DNA from 4 places in the Streptomyces sp. NBC_00490 genome. Region 3 is predicted to be linked to each of the others. Evidence: riboswitches for the same ligand, from Rfam matches in the RefSeq annotation. Region 3 holds a riboswitch; each other region holds the start of a gene.
The links. Region 3 has a riboswitch for cyclic di-AMP ahead of OG381_RS39465 (M23 family metallopeptidase). Riboswitches for the same ligand answer to the same signal wherever they lie in the genome.
Positions count from the first base shown of each region.

Region 1: another riboswitch for cyclic di-AMP. It lies ahead of OG381_RS20645 (transglycosylase family protein); the one in region 3 lies ahead of OG381_RS39465 (M23 family metallopeptidase).
Region 2: another riboswitch for cyclic di-AMP. It lies ahead of OG381_RS33925 (M23 family metallopeptidase); the one in region 3 lies ahead of OG381_RS39465 (M23 family metallopeptidase).
Region 4: another riboswitch for cyclic di-AMP. It lies ahead of OG381_RS28435 (C40 family peptidase); the one in region 3 lies ahead of OG381_RS39465 (M23 family metallopeptidase).

Region 1 covers NZ_CP107869.1:4,591,241-4,595,941, forward strand. The annotation lists gene OG381_RS20635 (FtsB family cell division protein) at 1-434, opposite strand, end outside; gene eno (phosphopyruvate hydratase) at 536-1,816, opposite strand; gene OG381_RS20645 (transglycosylase family protein) at 2,190-2,876, opposite strand; cyclic di-AMP (ydaO/yuaA leader) riboswitch at 2,880-3,047, opposite strand; gene OG381_RS20650 (transglycosylase family protein) at 3,252-4,175, opposite strand; gene OG381_RS20655 (recombinase family protein) at 4,301-4,701, opposite strand, start outside.
Region 2 covers NZ_CP107869.1:7,413,018-7,417,718, forward strand. The annotation lists gene OG381_RS33915 (M16 family metallopeptidase) at 1-914, shown strand, start outside; gene OG381_RS33920 (M16 family metallopeptidase) at 911-2,299, shown strand; cyclic di-AMP (ydaO/yuaA leader) riboswitch at 2,491-2,659, shown strand; gene OG381_RS33925 (M23 family metallopeptidase) at 2,673-3,449, shown strand; gene OG381_RS33930 (GntR family transcriptional regulator) at 3,637-4,332, shown strand; gene OG381_RS33935 (HPr family phosphocarrier protein) at 4,470-4,701, opposite strand, start outside.
Region 3 covers NZ_CP107869.1:8,670,679-8,675,379, forward strand. The annotation lists gene OG381_RS39460 (alpha-galactosidase) at 1-2,056, shown strand, start outside; cyclic di-AMP (ydaO/yuaA leader) riboswitch at 2,373-2,530, shown strand; gene OG381_RS39465 (M23 family metallopeptidase) at 2,535-3,488, shown strand; gene OG381_RS39470 (exo-rhamnogalacturonan lyase family protein) at 3,689-4,701, shown strand, end outside.
Region 4 covers NZ_CP107869.1:6,214,084-6,218,784, reverse strand. The annotation lists gene pcrA (DNA helicase PcrA) at 1-1,495, opposite strand, end outside; cyclic di-AMP (ydaO/yuaA leader) riboswitch at 1,801-1,968, shown strand; gene OG381_RS28435 (C40 family peptidase) at 1,977-3,140, shown strand; gene OG381_RS28430 (hypothetical protein) at 3,161-3,757, opposite strand; gene OG381_RS28425 (tellurite resistance/C4-dicarboxylate transporter family protein) at 4,017-4,701, shown strand, end outside.

The DNA of each region.
Region 1 (4,701 bases), 4.1 Mb from region 3:
TTGGAGTACCAGGGGCGGTCGGCCGCACCCAGGTCGGCCCGCGACTGCCGCGCCGAGCCCGGGTCGACGACGATGAACCCCGTCTCCCCCGGCATCACGTAGTGGAGCCGCTCGCGGATCCGCTGCTCGGCGTACGCGTCGTCCTGCCAGCGTGCCTTCTGGTCGCGCAGCTGCTCGACCCGCTGCCGGGCCTGTTCCTGCTGCCGCTGGAGGTCCGCGATCTCGGCGCGCTGGGAGACGTACTGCCTTATCGGATAGGCGAGCGCGACGATCAGCGAGCACAGGACCAGCGCGAGCAGTGCCGCCCGGCCGGTCAGCCGGGAGCGGCGGGCCTGCCGCTTGGTCTGGGAACGGTAGACCCGGGCCGCGGTCTGCTCGCCGAGCAGCCGGATCCTGGTCGCGGTGGAGAACCGGTCCCGGTCCTTGACGGCCATGTCCCCGCCCCTCCTTCACACACGCGCGTACGTCCCCGCACACGGTACGGGACCGGTGCGGGGACGTACGTACGACTGGCTAAGGCTTAGCCCTGCCGAGATCAGCCCTTGAAGCGGGGGAACGCGGAGCGGCCGGCGTACACCGCGGCGTCGTCGAGGATCTCCTCGATGCGCAGCAGCTGGTTGTACTTGGCGACGCGGTCCGAGCGGGCCGGGGCGCCGGTCTTGATCTGACCGCAGTTCACCGCGACGGCGAGGTCGGCGATGGTGACGTCCTCGGTCTCGCCGGAGCGGTGGGACATCATGCACTTGAAGCCGTTGCGCTGGGCCATCTCGACGGCGTCCAGGGTCTCGGTCAGCGAGCCGATCTGGTTCACCTTGACGAGCAGGGCGTTGGCCGAGCCCTCCTCGATGCCGCGGGCCAGGCGCTCGGGGTTGGTGACGAACAGGTCGTCGCCGACGATCTGGACCTTGTCACCGATCTTCGCGGTGATGGTGTTCCAGCCGGCCCAGTCGTCCTCGTACAGCGGGTCCTCGATGGAGACGAGCGGGTACGCGGAGACGAGCTCCTCGTAGTACTCGGTCATCTCGGCGGCCGAGCGGGACTTGCCCTCGAACTCGTACTTGCCGTCCTTGTAGAACTCGGACGCGGCGACGTCGAGCGCGAGCGCGATCTGCTCGCCGGGGACGTAGCCGGCCTGCTTGATGGCCTCGATGATGAGGTCGAGGGCGGCGCGGTTGGACTCCAGGTTCGGGGCGAAGCCGCCCTCGTCGCCGAGGCCGGTGGACAGGCCCTTGGTCTTCAGCACCTTCTTGAGGGTGTGGTAGACCTCGGCGCCCCAGCGCAGCGCCTCGGAGAAGGACTCCGCGCCGATCGGGGCGATCATGAACTCCTGGATGTCCACGTTGGAGTCGGCGTGCGAGCCGCCGTTCAGGATGTTCATCATCGGAACGGGCAGCAGGTGCGCGTTCGGGCCGCCCAGGTAGCGGAAGAGCGGGAGGTCGCTGGCCTCGGAGGCGGCGTGGGCGACGGCGAGGGAGACGCCGAGGATGGCGTTGGCGCCGAGCGAGCCCTTGTTGTCCGTGGCGTCCAGGTCGAACATCGCCTGGTCGATCAGGCGCTGCTCGGTGGCGTCGTAGCCGACGAGCTCCGGGCCGATCTGCTCGATGACGGCGAGGACGGCCTTCTCGACACCCTTGCCGCCGTAGCGGTTGGGGTCACCGTCACGCAGCTCGATGGCCTCGAAGGCGCCGGTGGAAGCGCCGGAGGGAACGGCGGCACGACCCGTGCTGCCGTCGTCGAGGCCGACCTCGACCTCGACCGTGGGGTTGCCTCGGGAGTCCAGGATTTCCCGGGCTACGACGACGTCGATGGACGGCACGAGCATCTCCTTCTTGGGGTGTGACACGGTCCGCCGGGACCGCGGTGGGTTCTGCGAGACGAGCCTAACCGGCTCAGGGCGATCGGCCACCGTGCGGACCGCCCCGTGGACAGAACCGAGAGTAAATTGTTTCCGAACGGAACAAAGACGGTTTCGGAAACCTGGCAGAACCGGCGCGGAAACCGGCGCGGAAACCGGCGCAGAAAAAACCCCGCTCCGGTGCGTACGGGGGAACACGCACCGGAGCGGGGAGCCCGTGGGGACGGGGGGGGACCCTCACGAGGCCTTCAGTATGAGGACCACGGATGTGAGGGCACTGTGGTTCAGCTGAGTCCTGCCCGAATGGCGCGGACCCTTACTCGTGGGGCAGCTGCTACTTGAGGTGCAGCTGCTGACCCGGGTAGATGAAGTCGGCGTCGCTGACGATGTCCTTGTTCAGCTTGAACACCTTCTGCCAGCCGCCCTTGACGTCGTGCTCCGCGGCGATGGAGCTGAGGGTGTCGCCCTTGACGACCTTGTACTCGCCGTCACCCTTCTTGACCTTCTTGCCGGTCGGGGTGGTGACGGTCTTCTTGGCGGCCGGGCGCTCGGAGGAGCGGGAGGCCTGCTGCTCGGAGGAGCGGGTGCTGGAGCCGCTGTCGCTGGAGGAGCTGCCGGAGGAGCTCGACGAGCCGCCGCCGTTGTAGCTCGCGCTCGACAGGCCGACGCCGCAGGACGGCCAGGCACCCTTGCCCTGGCTCGCGAGGACCTTCTCGGCTATCTCGATCTGCTGACCCTTGGTGGCCTGGTTGGCCTGCGCGGCGTACGCCGTGCCGCCGTACGCGGCCCAGGTGGAGGCGGAGAACTGCAGACCGCCGTAGTAGCCGTTGCCGGTGTTGATGGACCAGTCGCCGCCCGACTCGCACTGGGCGACGGCGTCCCACTCGGAGGCGGTGGCGGCGGAGGCGTTGCCGGCCGCCATCAGCGGGGCGGCGATGGCGACACCGGTGACACCGGCGAGCGCGGCGGCGCGGGTGGCCTTGGACGGACGACGGTGCTTGCCCTGACCGGAAAACAGCATGGTGGATCCCCTCACCGACGCCTGCGAGGTGAGCTGTCGGGTTCGGGCCGGTTGAGTTGCCCGGCCGCGCATCTCGCGATGCGCGGCTTCACCCCAAGCCGGTCCAGCGTGAACTGCTGGGCCCGGCACTTACCTTGGGTCCCCCGCTCCTGCCTACGGCGCTTGACGCGACGACTGTTCCCGTACGGCCGCTGGCAGGATTCGGCGTTGCGGCAGCCGGGGCTCGTGGTGACGAGCGGTGTCGACCGTAGACAGGGAATCCGCCGAATTTCAAAGACGATCAGGGCTTCTGAGACTCATCCCACACTTTCATCAAACCGGACATTTGATGCGAAGTGTGGAGTGAACTCCCGGCATTTCCCAGGGGTTTTCGCCCTATTCGCTACCGAGTACGAGGGTCTGACCGGGCTCGATGCTGCTCGGGTCGGCGCCGATGACCTGCTTGTTCTCGGTGTAGAGCCGGCGCCATCCGCCGTCGACGTCAAGGGAGTCGGCGATGGAGGCGAGAGTGTCGCCGTCGCGGACGACATAGGACCCCTCTTCGGCGCTCGCGCCACGGTGCCGGCCGGTGCTCTCCTGGGTGGCGGAGAGGGCGCCGGTGTCGACGAGAGCCGAAGAGCCGCCTTCTTGCCATGAGTTGTCCGATTCGACACCCTTTGCCGGTGCTGTGGACGGACTGTCGGACGGCTGTGAGTCTTCGGCGCCAGGGTCGGAGGTGTCCGAGTTGGAGGACTTGTCCGCTTCGGTGGACGCCGAGGGCGAAGGGCTCCGGTCGGCGGAGGACCCGGTCGACGCGTCGGACGATCCGGAGGAGTTGGACAGCCCGGACGAGGCGGAGGAATCAGACGATTCAGATGAACCCGACTCTTCGGACGCCGACGGGGTGCCGCTCGCGACGCCGGTGTCGACGTCGTCCGAGGCCGAGTCCTTGCTCAGCCCGTTCAGCAGACCGCAGGTGCCCCAGACGCCGACACCCTGGTCCGCGAGGACCTTCTCGGCGACGGCTATCTGCTGGTTGCGGCTGGCGAGGTCGGGACTCGTGGCGTAGTCGAGGCCGCCGTACTTCTCCCAGTTCTCCTGGGACAGCTTGAGCCCGCCGTAATAGCCGTCACCCTCGTTCGCACTCCAGGAACCGTCGGTCTCGCACTTGGCGACCTGGTCCCAGGTGCTCCCCTCCGCCGCGCTCGCGCCGCTGGCGCCCAGAAGCGGGATCGCGATGGCGGAGCCGGTCACTCCGGCCGCGACGAGCAGTGCCGGAGCCTGGCGGGGGCGACGGTGACGACCGTTCCCGGTGAGCATGCGGAGGCCTTTCGCGAGACAACAATGACCCGCGCGGCGGGTGGAGACAGTCGCCGCGCTGATGCGTGAACGTATCGGCAGTCGATCACTTGTCACAAGTTAATGCCGCGCAGATCACGTGAAGATCACAGAGTTGAGCGCGGGTCATGTTTGGCCGGTTCCAGTACAACTCCCGCTGTGACATGCAGCGATGGGACGAGGGACTCACGCCGAACCGGTGAACTCTGCCCCCGGCAGTTCAAGTGGCTCATGAGGACGGGCCAGAAGCCCTTCTTGAACCAGGTGTTCTGTCGGTCCTTGGCAAGCGCCCACGGGCCGAAGCGCGCGGGAAGCTCGTCCCAGAGGCAGCCCGTACGGAGTCGGTGCAGAATCCCGTTCACCTGGGTTCGGACATCCACCGCGCCGCGCGCGAACTGGCGACGCCGGAAGTAGTCCGTCATCAGTTCCTCGACGGCGGGCCAGGCGTGCTCCGGCACTTCGGCAGGGACGGGCGTCCCGGTCCTCTCATGCCACTCCGTCACCTTGC
Region 2 (4,701 bases), 1.3 Mb from region 3:
TGACCGCCCTCGCCTATCCCGAGGGCCACCCGTACCACCACACGCCGATCGGTTCGATGGCCGACCTGGACGCGGCCACGCTGGAGGACGCGCGCGCGTTCTTCCGGACGTACTACGCGCCCAACAACGCGGTGCTGTCCGTGGTCGGCGACATCGACCCCGAGCAGACGCTCGCCTGGATCGAGAAGTACTTCGGCTCGATCGCGTCCCACGACGGCAAGCCCGCCCCGCGCGACGGCTCGCTGCCGGAGATCATCGGCGAGCAGCTGCGCGAGGTCGTCGAGGAGGAGGTCCCCGCGCGCGCGTTGATGGCGGCCTACCGGCTGCCGCACGACGGCACGCGCGAGGCCGACGCGGCTGACCTGGCGCTCACCGTCCTCGGCGGCGGCGAGTCCTCCCGCCTCTACAACCGGCTGGTACGCCGCGACCGTACGGCCGTCGCCGCCGGCTTCGGCTTGCTGCGGCTCGCCGGGGCGCCCTCCCTGGGGTGGCTGGACGTGAAGACGTCCGGTGACGTCGAGGTGCCGGTCATCGAGACGGCGATCGACGAGGAGCTCGCCCGGTTCGCCGCGGAGGGCCCCACGGCCGAGGAAATGGAGCGCGCCCAGGCCCAGTTGGAGCGCGAGTGGCTGGACCGGCTCGGCACCGTCGCGGGCCGCGCCGACGAACTGTGCCGCTACGCCGTGCTGTTCGGCGACCCGCAGCTCGCCCTCACCGCCGTCAACCGGGTGCTCGAAGTGAGCGCCAAGGAAGTGCAGGCGGTCGCCAAGGCCTGCCTGCGTCCCGACAACCGCGCGGTGCTCGTCTACGAGCCCGTCTCCGCGGAGACCGCCGAGGACGCGGATCCCCCGGAGGACCCCGAGGCCGAGGCCACCGTCGAGGCCGGCGACAAGAACGAGGAGGCGGCCAAGTGACCGAGCTCGCCACGATGGAGTTCCACCCCCGGCCGCAGGCGGGCGAGGCGCGGCCGTGGGCCTTCCCGGCCCCCGAGCGCGGCACGCTCGACAACGGCCTGACGGTCCTGCGCTGCCACCGCCCCGGCCAGCAGGTCGTCGCCGTCGAGGTCCTTCTCGACGCCCCGCTGGACGCCGAGCCGGCCGGCCTGGACGGCGTCGCCACGATCATGGCGCGGGCCTTCTCGGAGGGCACCGACAAGCACACCGCCGAGGAGTTCGCCGCCGAGCTGGAGCGGGCCGGCGCCACGCTCGACGCCCACGCCGACCACCCCGGCGTACGGCTGAGCCTGGAGGTCCCGGCGTCGCGTCTGCCCAAGGCGCTCGGTCTGCTGGCCGACGCCCTCAGGGCGCCCGCGTTCGCGGACAGCGAGGTCGAGCGCCTCGTCACCAACCGCCTCGACGAGATCCCGCACGAGCTGGCCAACCCCTCCCGCCGGGCCGCCAAGGAGCTCTCCAGGACCCTGTTCCCGGTGGACCTGCGCATGTCCCGCCCGCGCCAGGGCACCGAGGAGACCGTCCGGAACATCGACTCCGCGGCCGTACGCGCCTTCTACGAGAAGCACGTCCGCCCGGCCACCGGCACCGTCGTGGTCGTCGGTGACCTCACCGGCATCGACCTGGACGCGCTGCTCTCCGACACCCTCGGCTCGTGGACCGGTTCCCAGGCCGAGCCGCGTCCGGTGCCGCCGATCACCGCCGACGACACGGGCCGTGTCGTCATCGTGGACCGCCCCGGTGCCGTCCAGACGCAGCTGCTGATCGGCCGGATCGGCGCCGACCGGCACGACCGGGTGTGGGCCGCGCAGGTGCTCGGCACGTACTGCCTCGGCGGCACCCTCACCTCCCGCCTGGACCGCGTCCTGCGTGAGGAGAAGGGCTACACCTACGGCGTGCGCTCGTTCGGGCAGGTCCTCAGGTCCGCCCCCGACGGGACGGGCGCCGCGATGCTCGCCATCAGCGGCTCCGTCGACACCCCGAACACCGGTCCGGCCCTGGAGGACCTGTGGACGGTGCTGCGCACCCTCGCCGCGGAGGGGCTGACCGACGCCGAGCGGGACGTCGCCGTGCAGAACCTCGTCGGCGTGGCCCCGCTGAAGTACGAGACCGCGGCGGCCGTCGCGAGCACGCTGGCCGACCAGGTCGAGCAGCACCTGCCCGACGACTACCAGGCCACGCTGTACCGGCAGCTCGCCGCGACCGGCACCGTGGAGGCCACCGCGGCGGCCGTCAACGCCTTCCCGGTGGACCGGCTGGTGACGATCCTGGTCGGCGACGCGTCGGCCATCAAGGCGCCCGTGGAGGCCCTCGGGATCGGTGAAGTGAGCGTCGTGTCCGCGGAGTAGCGGCACGCGCGTGAAGGGGCCCTGGTGACTGACGCGTCACCAGGGCCCCTTAATGTCCGAATTAGGGGAGAGGTTGCCTGTCTGCCCTGTGGCATGCGCTACAAAACCCCTGATCCGTTTGGGGATTGAAAGTCGTCCCGCTTAGCGTCATCCGGGCTGTTCGTCAGGCAGTGCGCCGCGCCCGCGGCACCGGACAGCCATCGCCGAGTCCCCGTACGGCGCGAGCCAGGGGAGCCGGGGACCCACATTCATGTAGTCCCTGGGGTGAATCGGACGCCCGCGCGCGCAGCGAGGGGGTCCGTAGGAGACCTTCCTGCTCCGAACCCGTCAGCTAACCCGGTAGGCGAGAAGGAAGGAAAGGACCAGCCACCACATGGCGTTCACGCGCGCCACCGGGAAGCACCGTCGTCCCAGCAGGATGAAGCGCACCACCGCCCACGTGGCGGGGGTCGCGGCCCTCACCACCACCGGCGTCATCGGCACCCTCGCTGCCCCGGCCCTCGCAGCGGAGCCCGCGGCCGAGCAGACCGGCCTCACCCCGGTCGTCACCATCGGCGACTCGGTCGCCGCCCAGATCGACGCCCAGGCCGAGGCCCAGCAGCAGGCGGCCATCGAGGCCGCCGAGCAGAAGGCCCGCCAGAAGGCCGAGGAGGCGGCGCTCAAGAAGGCCGCCGCCAAGGCCGAGAAGGAGCGCGAGGCCAAGGAGCGCGTCGCCCGCGCCGCCGCCGAGCGCAAGCGCCTCAACAGCTATGTCGCCCCGATATCCGGCTCGTACATCTCCACCGGCTACAAGGCCGGCGGCGGCGTCTGGTCCTCCGGCAGCCACACCGGCGTCGACTTCCACGCCGCCACCGGCACCTCCGTCCACGCGGTCGGCTCCGGCACGGTCGTCGAGGCCGGCTGGGGCGGGTCGTACGGCAACAACGTCGTGATCAAGATGAACGACGGCACGTACACCCAGTACGGGCACCTGTCGTCCATCGGTGTCTCGGTGGGCCAGACGGTCACCCCGGGCCAGCAGATCGGCCTCTCCGGCGCGACCGGCAACGTCACCGGGCCGCACCTGCACTTCGAGGCCCGCACGACCGCGGAGTACGGCTCGGACATCGACCCGGTCTCCTACCTGCGTTCGCATGGCGTGAACGTCTGACGACGGACCGCGAGATCTTCTGAAACCCCGGCTCACCGAGCCGGGGTTTTGCCGTTTCTGTCGCCCTGTTGTCCAAAAAATATCCATGGATTCCGGCCCGCCATCGGAAATTCCCGCTCTTTGCAATAGAGTCACTGAACACACGTCAATCATCGACGTTTCACGGGGATTAAGGCGGAGGTCGGTCATGCGTATTCCGGCGCACTCGGTATGCACCGCGATCAGGGACGACATCGTCGCCGGTGTCTACGAGCGCGGCAGCCGCCTCACCGAGGAACTCCTCGCCCGTCGCTACGGGGTCTCCCGTGTTCCCGTCCGGGAGGCGCTGCGCACCCTGGAGGCCGAGGGCTTCGTGGTGACGCGGCGCCACGCGGGCGCGTGCGTGGCCGAACCGACCGAGCAGGAGGCCGCCGACCTGCTGGAGATGCGGATGCTCCTGGAGCCCCTGGGCGCCTCCCGGGCCGCCCAGCGGCGCACCGAGGCGCACCTGAAGGTCCTGCGCGGTCTGGTGAGGCTGGGTCAGGAGCGGGCCAGGCGGGGCAACAGCGATGACCTGCGGTCCCTGGGCGGCTGGTTCCACGAGACGCTCGCCCAGGCCTCCGGCAGCCCCGCGCTGACCTCGATGCTGACCCAGCTGCGGCACAAGATCTCCTGGATGTACGCCGTGGACGCCCCGGTCAGCCCCGTCGAGTCCTGGGCGGAGCACGGCGCCATCGTCGACGCCGTGGCGCGCGGCGACGGGGAGCGCGCGCGGGCGGTCACCGCTCTGCACACCGAGCGCTCGACCGCCGCGCACCGGCTCCGATTCAACGGCGCGGGAGATCGGCCGGAGCGTGTGAGGAACTCGCAACATCCCGTAAACATGCCGAGCCTGCGGCATTAACACAAGAGCCGTATACAAAGAGGCAGTAATTCGCGGGGGACTATTTCCGCTGCCTGTGAACGGGAAATGCAAAGGGCTCGCCCGATAAATTCGGACGAGCCCTTCTGTGGTGCCGTGAATCAGTCGGCCCCGGTAAATCAGACGGTCTCGGGAAGCTCCTCGAGACCCTCGGAGACCAGCTTCGCCAGCCGGTCGAGGGCGGCGTCCGCGCCCTCGGCGTCGGAGGCGAGGACGATCTCCTCGCCGCCCTGGGCGCCGAGGCCCAGAACCGCCAGCATGGAGGCCGCGTTGACGGGGTTGCCGTCGGCCTTGGCGATCGTCACGGGGATACCGGAGGCCGTGGTGGCCCGGACGAAGATGGAAGCGGGG
Region 3 (4,701 bases):
TACCTGGCTTCTCTCCGGGCCTGCCAGCAGTTATGCCGTCCACCTCACCGCGGACGACGTCCTGTTGCACCTCCACTGGGGCCCGAGGATCGAGCTGGCCGACGCCGAGGAACTCGCCGCCCGCCCCCTGCCCGCCGAACGCGGCTTCGAGTCCCCGCTCGACGGCCGCGAGGAGTACCCCGTCGAGGGCGGCCCCCGCTTCGTGCGGCCCGCGCTGTCGGTACGCACCGACGAGCGGCGCGGCACCGAGTGGACCTTCGAGTCCCACGAGACCTCCGGCGACGGCGAAGAGCTGCGGCTCCGGTTCCGTGACGGCGGGCTGGCGATCACGCTGCACTACCGGATGCGCGGCGACGTGGTGGAGCGCTGGGTGACCCTGGACAACAACCAGGGACCCGAGACCGTGGAGCTCCTGCGCGCCGACTCCGCCACCTGGACCCTGCCCGACCGCGAGGAGTGGCGGCTGTCCCATCTGCACGGCCGCTGGGCCGCCGAGTCCCGGCTGACCAGCGCCCCGCTCACCTACGGCGAGAAGATCATCGGCAGCCGCCGCGGGCACACCGGGCACCAGTACCTGCCATGGGTGGCGCTGGACACGGACGCCACCGAGGAGCGCGGCGAGGTCTACGGCTGCGCCCTCGGCTGGTCGGGCTCCTGGCGCATCGCCGTGGCCCAGCTCTCCGACGCGCGCGTGCAGATCACCGGCGGCGTCGGACACGACGAGTCGGGCCTGCTGCGGCTGGCGGCGGGGGAGTCCTTCACGACGCCCGTCTTCGCCGGTCTGTGGAGCGACGGCGGCTTCGGCGGGGCGAGCCGGGCGTGGCACGCGTACCAGCGTGCGTACGTCATCCCGGACGCCGACCGGGACCGGCCGGTGCTGTTCAACTCCTGGGAGGCCACCGAGTTCGACATCTCCGAGGAGCAGCAGGGCACCCTCGCCCGGCGGGCCGCGGCGATCGGCGTCGAGCTGTTCGTGGTCGACGACGGCTGGTTCGGCACCCGCACCAGCGACCGCGCCGGCCTCGGCGACTGGACGCCCAACCGCGACCGTTTCCCGGGCGGCCTGAAGCCCCTCGCCGACCACGTGCACGCGCTCGGCATGCAGTTCGGCATCTGGGTCGAGCCCGAGATGGTCAATCCGGACAGCGAGCTGTACCGGGCGCACCCGGACTGGGTTCAGCACCAAGCAGGACGAAAGCGGACGGAGTTCCGCAATCAGCTCGTGCTGAACCTCGCGCGTGAGGACGTCCAGGAGTACCTCTGGGGGCATCTCGACGCCCTTCTGGGCAGCGCCCCGATCGACTACGTGAAGTGGGACTTCAACCGCAGCTTCACCGACGCCGGCTGGCCGGGAGAGGCCTATCCGCAGCGGCTCTGGATCGACCATGTGCGCGCCTACTACGCCTTGCTGGACCGGCTGCGGGCCGCCCATCCGGGCGTCGCCTTCGAGTCCTGCTCGGGCGGGGGCGGCCGTATCGACCTCGGTGTCATGGGCCGCACGGACCAGGTGTGGACCTCCGACAACACCGACCCGCTCGACCGGCTCGCCATCCAGCACGGTTTCGGCCAGATCCACCCCGCGCGCGTGATGGCCGCCTGGGTCACCGACAGCCCGAACGCCATGCTCAACGGCCGGGTCAGCTCGCTGCGTTTCCGGTTCGTCAGCGCCATGGCCGGGGTGCTGGGCGTCGGCGGCGACCTCACGCGGTGGAGCGAGGAGGAGCTCGCCGAGGCCGGTGAGTGGGTGGAGCTCTACAAGGAGATCCGGCCCGTGGTGCAGCGCGGTGACCTCCACCGGCTGCGACCGCCGCGGGGCGGGCTCAGTGCCGTCCAGTACGTCCTCGGGGACGAGGCCGTCGTGCTCGCCTGGCTCCAGGCGCAGAGCTACGGCGAGCCCGTACCGGCGCTGCGGTTGCGCGGGCTCGACCCGACAGCGTCGTACGAATGCCTCGAAACGGGCGAAGTCCACAGGGGTGCCGTATTGCTGCATCACGGACTTCGCGTCGGATTGCGCGGCGACCTTGATGCGGCAGTTCTCCGGCTGCGTCGCATCTGAGCTGTCTGTCCGAATTGGCGCCTTCCTCATCCTTCATTCCAACTCGCTCTGGAATAAGGGAAGCTGTGAATGTGCCACGTGAGGAGCGTCATACCCGTGACCGTGCGTCGCCCGTCATGTCCACGTAATTCCCGTTCTTTTTCAGGGGTTTTGCATGGCGGGAGGCGTGCGCAATTCACGCAGGGTGACCGTTAATTCTCACAGCGGATCAAGAGGAACGCATGCACCGGGAACCTCTCACTTGTCCCTTTGCGTCTTGCTCGCTTACGTTCGCCATCAATCCGGACGGACGCCCAATCCTGCCGCCGCCCGGGGACCGCACAACTCACCCGTGAACGGCAGGAGCGGGGGACCCACAGGTACAACCGCCTGTTCCGGTCTCCGGAACGGCTAGGGGTTAAGTCGCACCTCGGTGCGGCCGGGCATCTCCAGCCCGAACCCGACAGCTCACCTCGCAGGCGCCGGAGAGGAATTCGTCATGCCCGCGAAGGGTAAGCACCGCCGTCCGAAGGCCCAGCGCCTCACCCGTTCGATCGCCGTCGCCGGCACCGGTGGCGCCGCACTCGCCCTCCCGCTGATGGGTGCCGCAGGTGCCCACGCGGCCACCCCGCAGTCCGTTCCGGAGAAGGCCGTCCAGTCCCTTCCGGTCGCCGGGAAGACGGCCACCGAGAAGAAGACCGCGGACAAGAGCGCCGCGAACACCGCGACCGCGCGCACCTATTCGGTGCGGTCCGGTGACTACCTCTCGAAGATCGCCGACGAGCAGAACGTCAGCGGTGGCTGGAAGAAGCTCTACTCCGACAACCGCGAGGCCGTCGGTTCCGACCCGTCGCTGATCCACCCCGGTCTGAAGCTCACCCTCGGCAAGAAGGCCGCGGCGAGCACGGAGAAGTCCGCGCAGAAGTCGGCCGAGACGCGGAAGTCCTCTTCGTCCTCCAGCTCCGCGGAATCCTCCAAGTCCTCCTCGTCGAACACGACGGCGGCGACGCAGAGCAGCGAGACGACCAGCACCAGCAGCGCCAGCGGCTTCACCCTCCCCGTGGCCGGCGCCACCGTCGGTACTCCGTACCGGATGTCCGGCAGCATGTGGTCCAGCGGCTACCACACGGGCGTCGACTTCGTCGTCCCGACCGGCACCTCGCTCAAGGCCGTGGGCGCGGGCACGGTCGTCTCCGCCGGCTGGGGCGGCGCGTACGGCAACCAGGTCGTCATCAGGCTCGCCGACGGCTACTACGCCCAGTACGCCCACCTCTCCTCGCTCTCGGTGTCGTCCGGCCAGACCGTCGCCGAGGGTCAGCAGGTCGGCCTCTCCGGTGCGACCGGCAACGTGACCGGCCCGCACCTCCACTTCGAGATCCGCACCACGCCGGACTACGGCTCGGACGTGGACCCGCTCGCCTACCTCCGCGCGAAGGGCGTCTCCGTCAGCTGACGCCCACCCCCCTGTGCCACCGAAGGCCGGATCCCGATCCCCGGGTCCGGCCTTCGGTGTTCGTTCTTGCGGGTTCATGATCACTTTATTGCGTTCTTGTGGCACGGCTGTCCAAAGCGTCGACAGTGAGGGGAGGGTGGGGACACAGTGATCTCCGTAGCGATGCAAGCGCTTTCTATCCGCATCTTCCGGAGGTCCCCGTGCCCGGCGTCGACCGACGCACCGTCATCAAGGGCGCCGCAGCCGCGGCCGCCGCGGCCCAGTTCTCCTGGGCCCAGTCCCGTACCGCCGCAGCGGCCGACGCGGACGACACCGAACTCCACTGGCTGGAGGGCGCGACGCCCGACGCCCACGCCGGCACCACCTGGGGCGTGCCATGGGCCCGCGGGGCGTACCGGCCGGAGCAGCGGTTCCGGCTGACGACCGCCGCCGGCGACGACGTTCCCCTCCAGAGCTGGGTCACCGGCCACTGGCCCGACGGCTCGGTGAAGTGGACCGCGCACGCGATCGCGCCCGGCGCCCCGAAGGCCTCCGCGTACAAGCTCGCGGCGGGCAGCCCGGCGGCCCCCGAGCGGAAGGTCACCGTCACCCGGTCCGGCGGCCGGGTCGAGGTGTCGACCGGTGTCATCACGGCCGTGTTCGGCACCAAGGGCTCCGACACCGTCGTGCGCAGCGTGCGGCGCGGTGCGGCCGAGATCGCGCGGGACGGGAAGCTGGTCGCCCTGCGGCAGGAGTCCGTGCGCGAGGGCGCCGACGTCGAGAGCTTCGCCGGGCGGGTCGAGAAGGTCGAGATCGAGCAGGACGGTCCGGTCCGGGCCGTCGTCCGCGTCGAGGGCCGGCACCGCAAGGGCGGCCGCGGCTGGCTGCCGTACACCCTGCGCTTCTCCTTCTTCGCGGGCGCGGACTCCTTCCGCCTCGTGCACACCTTCGTCTGGGACGGCGAGCAGAAGCCCGGCTCCGACCAGGGCGACTTCCTGCGCGGCCTCGGTGTCCGCTTCACCGTGCCGCTGAGTGACCAGCCCTACGACCGGCACATACGCTTCGCCGACTCCGGCGGCGGACTCTTCAGCGAGGCGGTCCAGGGCATCACGGGGCTGCGCCGCGACCCGGGCGCGGCGGTCCGCGGTGCCCAGATCGCCGGAGAGAAGCTGCCCGACACCGCCACCTGGGACACCCGCGTCGCCGGCCGCCTCGCCTACATCCCGGCCTGGGG
Region 4 (4,701 bases), 2.5 Mb from region 3:
CGATGCCGCGCTTGGGGACGTTGAGGATGCGGCGCAGCGGCACCGAGTCCTCGGGGTTGGCGAGGACACGCAGGTAGGCCAGGACGTCCCGGACCTCCTTGCGCTCGTAGAAGCGGACACCGCCGACGACCTTGTAGGGCAGGCCGACGCGGATGAAGATCTCTTCGAAGACACGGGACTGGGCGTTGGTCCGGTAGAAGACGGCGACATCGCCGGCCTTCGCGTCGCCCGAGTCCGTCAGTCGGTCTATCTCCTCGGCGACGAACTGCGCCTCGTCGTGCTCGGTGTCGGCGACATAGCCGGTGATGCGCGCGCCCGCGCCCGCGTTGGTCCACAGGTTCTTGGGGCGGCGGGACTCGTTGCGCTCGATGACCGCGTTGGCTGCGGACAGGATCGTCTGTGTGGAGCGGTAGTTCTGCTCCAGCAGGATCGTCGTCGCGTTCGGGTAGTCCTCCTCGAACTGGAGGATGTTGCGGATCGTCGCGCCGCGGAAGGCGTAGATCGACTGGTCGGCGTCGCCCACGACACACAGTTCGGCGGGCGGGATGTCGAACTCGGCCGGGGGGACGTCGACGGGGTGCTCGCTCGTCCCCACGAGCTCGCGGACCAGCGTGTACTGGGCGTGGTTGGTGTCCTGGTACTCGTCGACGAGGACATGCCGGAAGCGGCGGTGGTAGTGCTCGGCGACGTCCGGGAAGGCGCGCAGCAGATTGACCGTGGTCATGATCAGGTCGTCGAAGTCGAGCGCGTTGGCCTCCCGCAGCCGCGCCTGGTACATGGTGTAGGCCTGGGCGAGGGTCTTCTCGAAGCCGTCGGTGGCCTGGGCGGCGAAGTCCTCCTCGTCGATCAGCTCGTTCTTGAGGTTGCTGATCTTGGCGCTGAAGGACTTGGGCGGGAAGCGCTTGGGGTCGAGGTCGAGGTCTCGGCAGACCAGGGCCATCAGACGCTTGGAGTCGGCCGCGTCGTAGATCGAGAACGACGACGTGAAGCCGAGCCTCTTGGATTCCCTCCGCAGGATCCGCACGCACGCGCTGTGGAACGTCATCACCCACATCGCGTTCGCGCGCGGGCCGACGAGCTGCTCGACGCGCTCCTTCATCTCGCCCGCGGCCTTGTTGGTGAAGGTGATCGCGAGGATCTGGCCCGGGTGGACATTCCGCTCGGCCAGCAGGTAGGCGATGCGGTGGGTGAGCACCCGCGTCTTGCCGGAGCCGGCGCCGGCCACGATGAGCAGCGGGGTGTCGGAGTGGACGACGGCCGCGCGCTGGTTCTCGTTGAGACCCTCGATGAGCGCGGCCGCGTCCAGGACGGGGCGCGGGGCACCGTCGCGGTAGTACGCGTCCCGGTCCGGCGGCACGTCGAACCTGCCGCCGAACAGGTCGTCCGGAACGGGTTCCGGTACGTGCTCGTCCTCGGGCGGTGGCGGGGGCTCTTCCTCGCGGCCCTTAGGGGCCTGGAGGTCCGCCAGGAAGCTGTCGTCAAAGAGGCTGCTCATCGCTCTCCGAGTCTAGGGCTCCCCACTGACACCCCGCCGCCGCCCCGAGAACATGGGCCGGTCCCGTCACCCTCCATCACCGTCCCGCCACGCTTCGCGACGGAACGGGCGGAGATGTTTACCTTGCGCCCACAATGCGCACAAGTCGGCGCAGATCACTCCGTATGCACCAACGCGAGCAACGCCCTGATCCAAGGTCACGAAAATGTATCGGGCCTATCGGACATCAACCTTCACAGGGGCCACACCCGTTGGCTACCGTTCCGGAAGGCCGTACGACCCCCACCGGCGAACGTCGCCGGGCCGCGCGGCCTCCGCCGAATCCGGACCGCCGCCGCGCACCCGGAACCGGGGACCCACCGAACTTGGGGTGAATCGGCCGACTCCCTTCCCGGGAAGGGCCGTAGGGCAACCCTTCCGAACCACCCGCCCGAACCCGACAGCTAACTCGGTAGGCGGAGCATGGAAGGAGTCGCCGACCTTGGCGTCGCACCGCAAGCCGCCTCCCCCGGGTACGCGCGTAGCCGGCATACGCACCCCCGCTCTCGCCACGGCCGCCCTCACCTCCGTGGCCCTGCTCTCCCAGACGGCCACCGCCGCGCCCTCGACCGATGACAAGCCGAGCATCGAGGAAGTCGAGAAGAAGGTCGACGACCTCTACCGCCAGGCGGAGTCGGCGACCGAGAAGTACAACTCGGCCAAGGAGAAGACCTCCAAGCAGCGCAAGGAGGTCGACACCCTCCTCGACGACGTCGCCCAGCGCACCCAGAAGCTCAACGAGGCCCGCGAGGAGCTCGGCACCTTCGCCGCGGCCCAGTACCGCACCGGCGCCTCCGCGCCCGACACCGCGACCTTCCTGCTCGCGGACTCCCCGCAGGACTACTTCGACCAGACGCAGCTGATGGGCCGTATGACGTCCCGTCAGAAGGACGCGGTCGACGACTACGTCACCGAGCAGTCCGCGACGTTGAAGAAGCGCCAGGAGGCCACCGACAGCCTCGAGACGCTCTCCGAGTCGCAGGGCGATCTGAAGACCGCCAAGGCGACCGTCCAGCGGAAGCTGTCCGCCGCGCGCGAGCTGCTGTCGCAGCTGACCGCCGAGGAGAAGGCGCGCCTCGCGGCGATCGAGAAGCAGAAGCAGGAGGAGGCCGCCCGCAAGGCCGCCGAGCTGGCGAAGCAGCAGGCGGCCGAGCAGAAGGCGGCGCAGGAGGCGGCCGCGGCCGAGGAGTCGGCGGGCAGCTCGTCGTCCACCTCGGAAGCCTCGGAGGTCTCGGACTCCTCGTACGCCACGAAGGCCGAGAAGGCCCTCGCCTTCGCCCGCTCGCAGGTCGGCAAGCCGTACGTCTGGGGCGCCACCGGCCCCGACTCCTACGACTGCTCCGGCCTCACGCAGGCCGCCTGGAACGCCGCCGGCATCTCCCTCCCCCGCACCACCTACGACCAGGTGAACGCCGGCACCACGGTCACCCTCGCGGGCGCCCGGCCCGGCGACCTCGTCTTCTTCTACGACGACGTCACCCACGTCGGCCTCTACATCGGCAACGGCAAGATGATCCACGCGCCGAAGCCGGGGGCGTACGTGCGCGAGGAGTCCATCTACTACGACGGCGAGTCGGCGATCCACAGCGTCGTACGTCCGGCCTGATCCGCGGCAGGGCCCTGGCGTCAGTGACCGCCCCGGTTCTCGACGCAGGGCCCCTCGCCGGGCTGGGGCTCGGCGTAGACGCCGTGCACCTCGCCGGTCAGCTCGTCCTTCGTCACCCGTCCGGAGACGCACACCACGCCCGTGTAGACGGCGTAGTACCCGTTCCCGACGGAGACGCCGTGCTTCTCACCGCACCCGACCCGCCGCAGCGCCGCCTCGACCCGCTCGTCGTCGAAGACACCGAACTCCCCCGATCCGCCCTCCTTCCGGACCTTCGCCAGCTCCGCCAGGATCAGCTCGGCCGACGCCTGCCCGCCGGCCTGCTGCTCGGCGCTCAAGGACGCCCGCATGCGGTACGCGTGGTTGTCGGCGTAGTTGGGAGGAGCGTCCCCGGGCCCGTCCTGCCGCCCTCCGTCCGGGGCGGAGGGTGAGGGGGAGGAAGGCAGGGCGGTGGGCGTCGCCGTGGACTGCGCGCACTTCGGCGGGGGCGGATAGGAGGGGGTCGGAGTGGCCGCCCCCGCGGCACCGGCTCCATCGGCCGCCCCACCTCTTTGACTCCCGCATGCGGTGAGGGCGACCGCCACAAGGGCGAGGGCAACTGATCGTCTGAGAGCCATGCCCAGAGTCTGCCGCCCGACGCCGGGGGTTGTCATGAGCGGAGCTACTCAGACGACCGGCAGATCTGTCCCGGCGTCGGGCGGTAAACGCCCAGGTGGGAGGGTTTCGGTGCGATCCGGGGTGGGACGCATCTGCCATTCACTCCCGACACCTCCCCACCGAGCCGCGCCCCCTCCCGTGCCTGCGCCCGCGCGTATTTGCCCGCGCCCGCTCGCGCGCCCCGCCCCCGAGCCGGGCCGCGCTCCTTAGCATCGCCCCATGTCCGGCGCCTCCCCCCGCTCCCCTCGCTCCGCCCTCCGCGCCTGGTGGGACCGACGGCCGCCCGCCGCCGGGGCTGCCGTGATGGCGACCGGCATCGTGTCCGTGGGACTGCATCTGGCGGGGTACGAGACCCTGTCGCGGATCGCCCTCGCGCCGGCCGCCGTCGCGTGGGCCGCCTTGGCCGCCGACTTCGCCGTACGGCTGCTGCGGGACCGGGCGGGGTGGGTGGCGCAGGCCGAGACGCCGGGCGCGCTCACCGCCGTAGCGGCTACGGCCGTGCTCGGCACCCGTGTCTCCGCGCTCGGCCGGCAGCAGCTCGCCGAGGCGCTGCTCGCGCTCGCGGCGCTGTTGTGGCCGGTGCTGATCGCGCTGGTCGTGACGCACTGGACGCGGCGGATGCCGGGGACGGTGTTCCTGGCCTGCGTCGCCACGCAGGGTCTCGCGGTGCTCGGCGCCACACTCGCCGCGGCCGGGTCGACGGCGTGGCTCGCCCACGCGGCGCTCGTGCTGTTCTGGCTCGGCCTCGTGCTCTACGGCCTCGCCCTGACCCGCTTCGACCTGCGGCAGGTGACCGCGGGCGCCGGGGACCACTGGGTGGCCGGCGGGGCGCTCGCCATCTCGGCACTCGCCGGGTCGACACTCGTCGCGGCCGACAACGGCCCGCTGTACCTGTGGAACGACG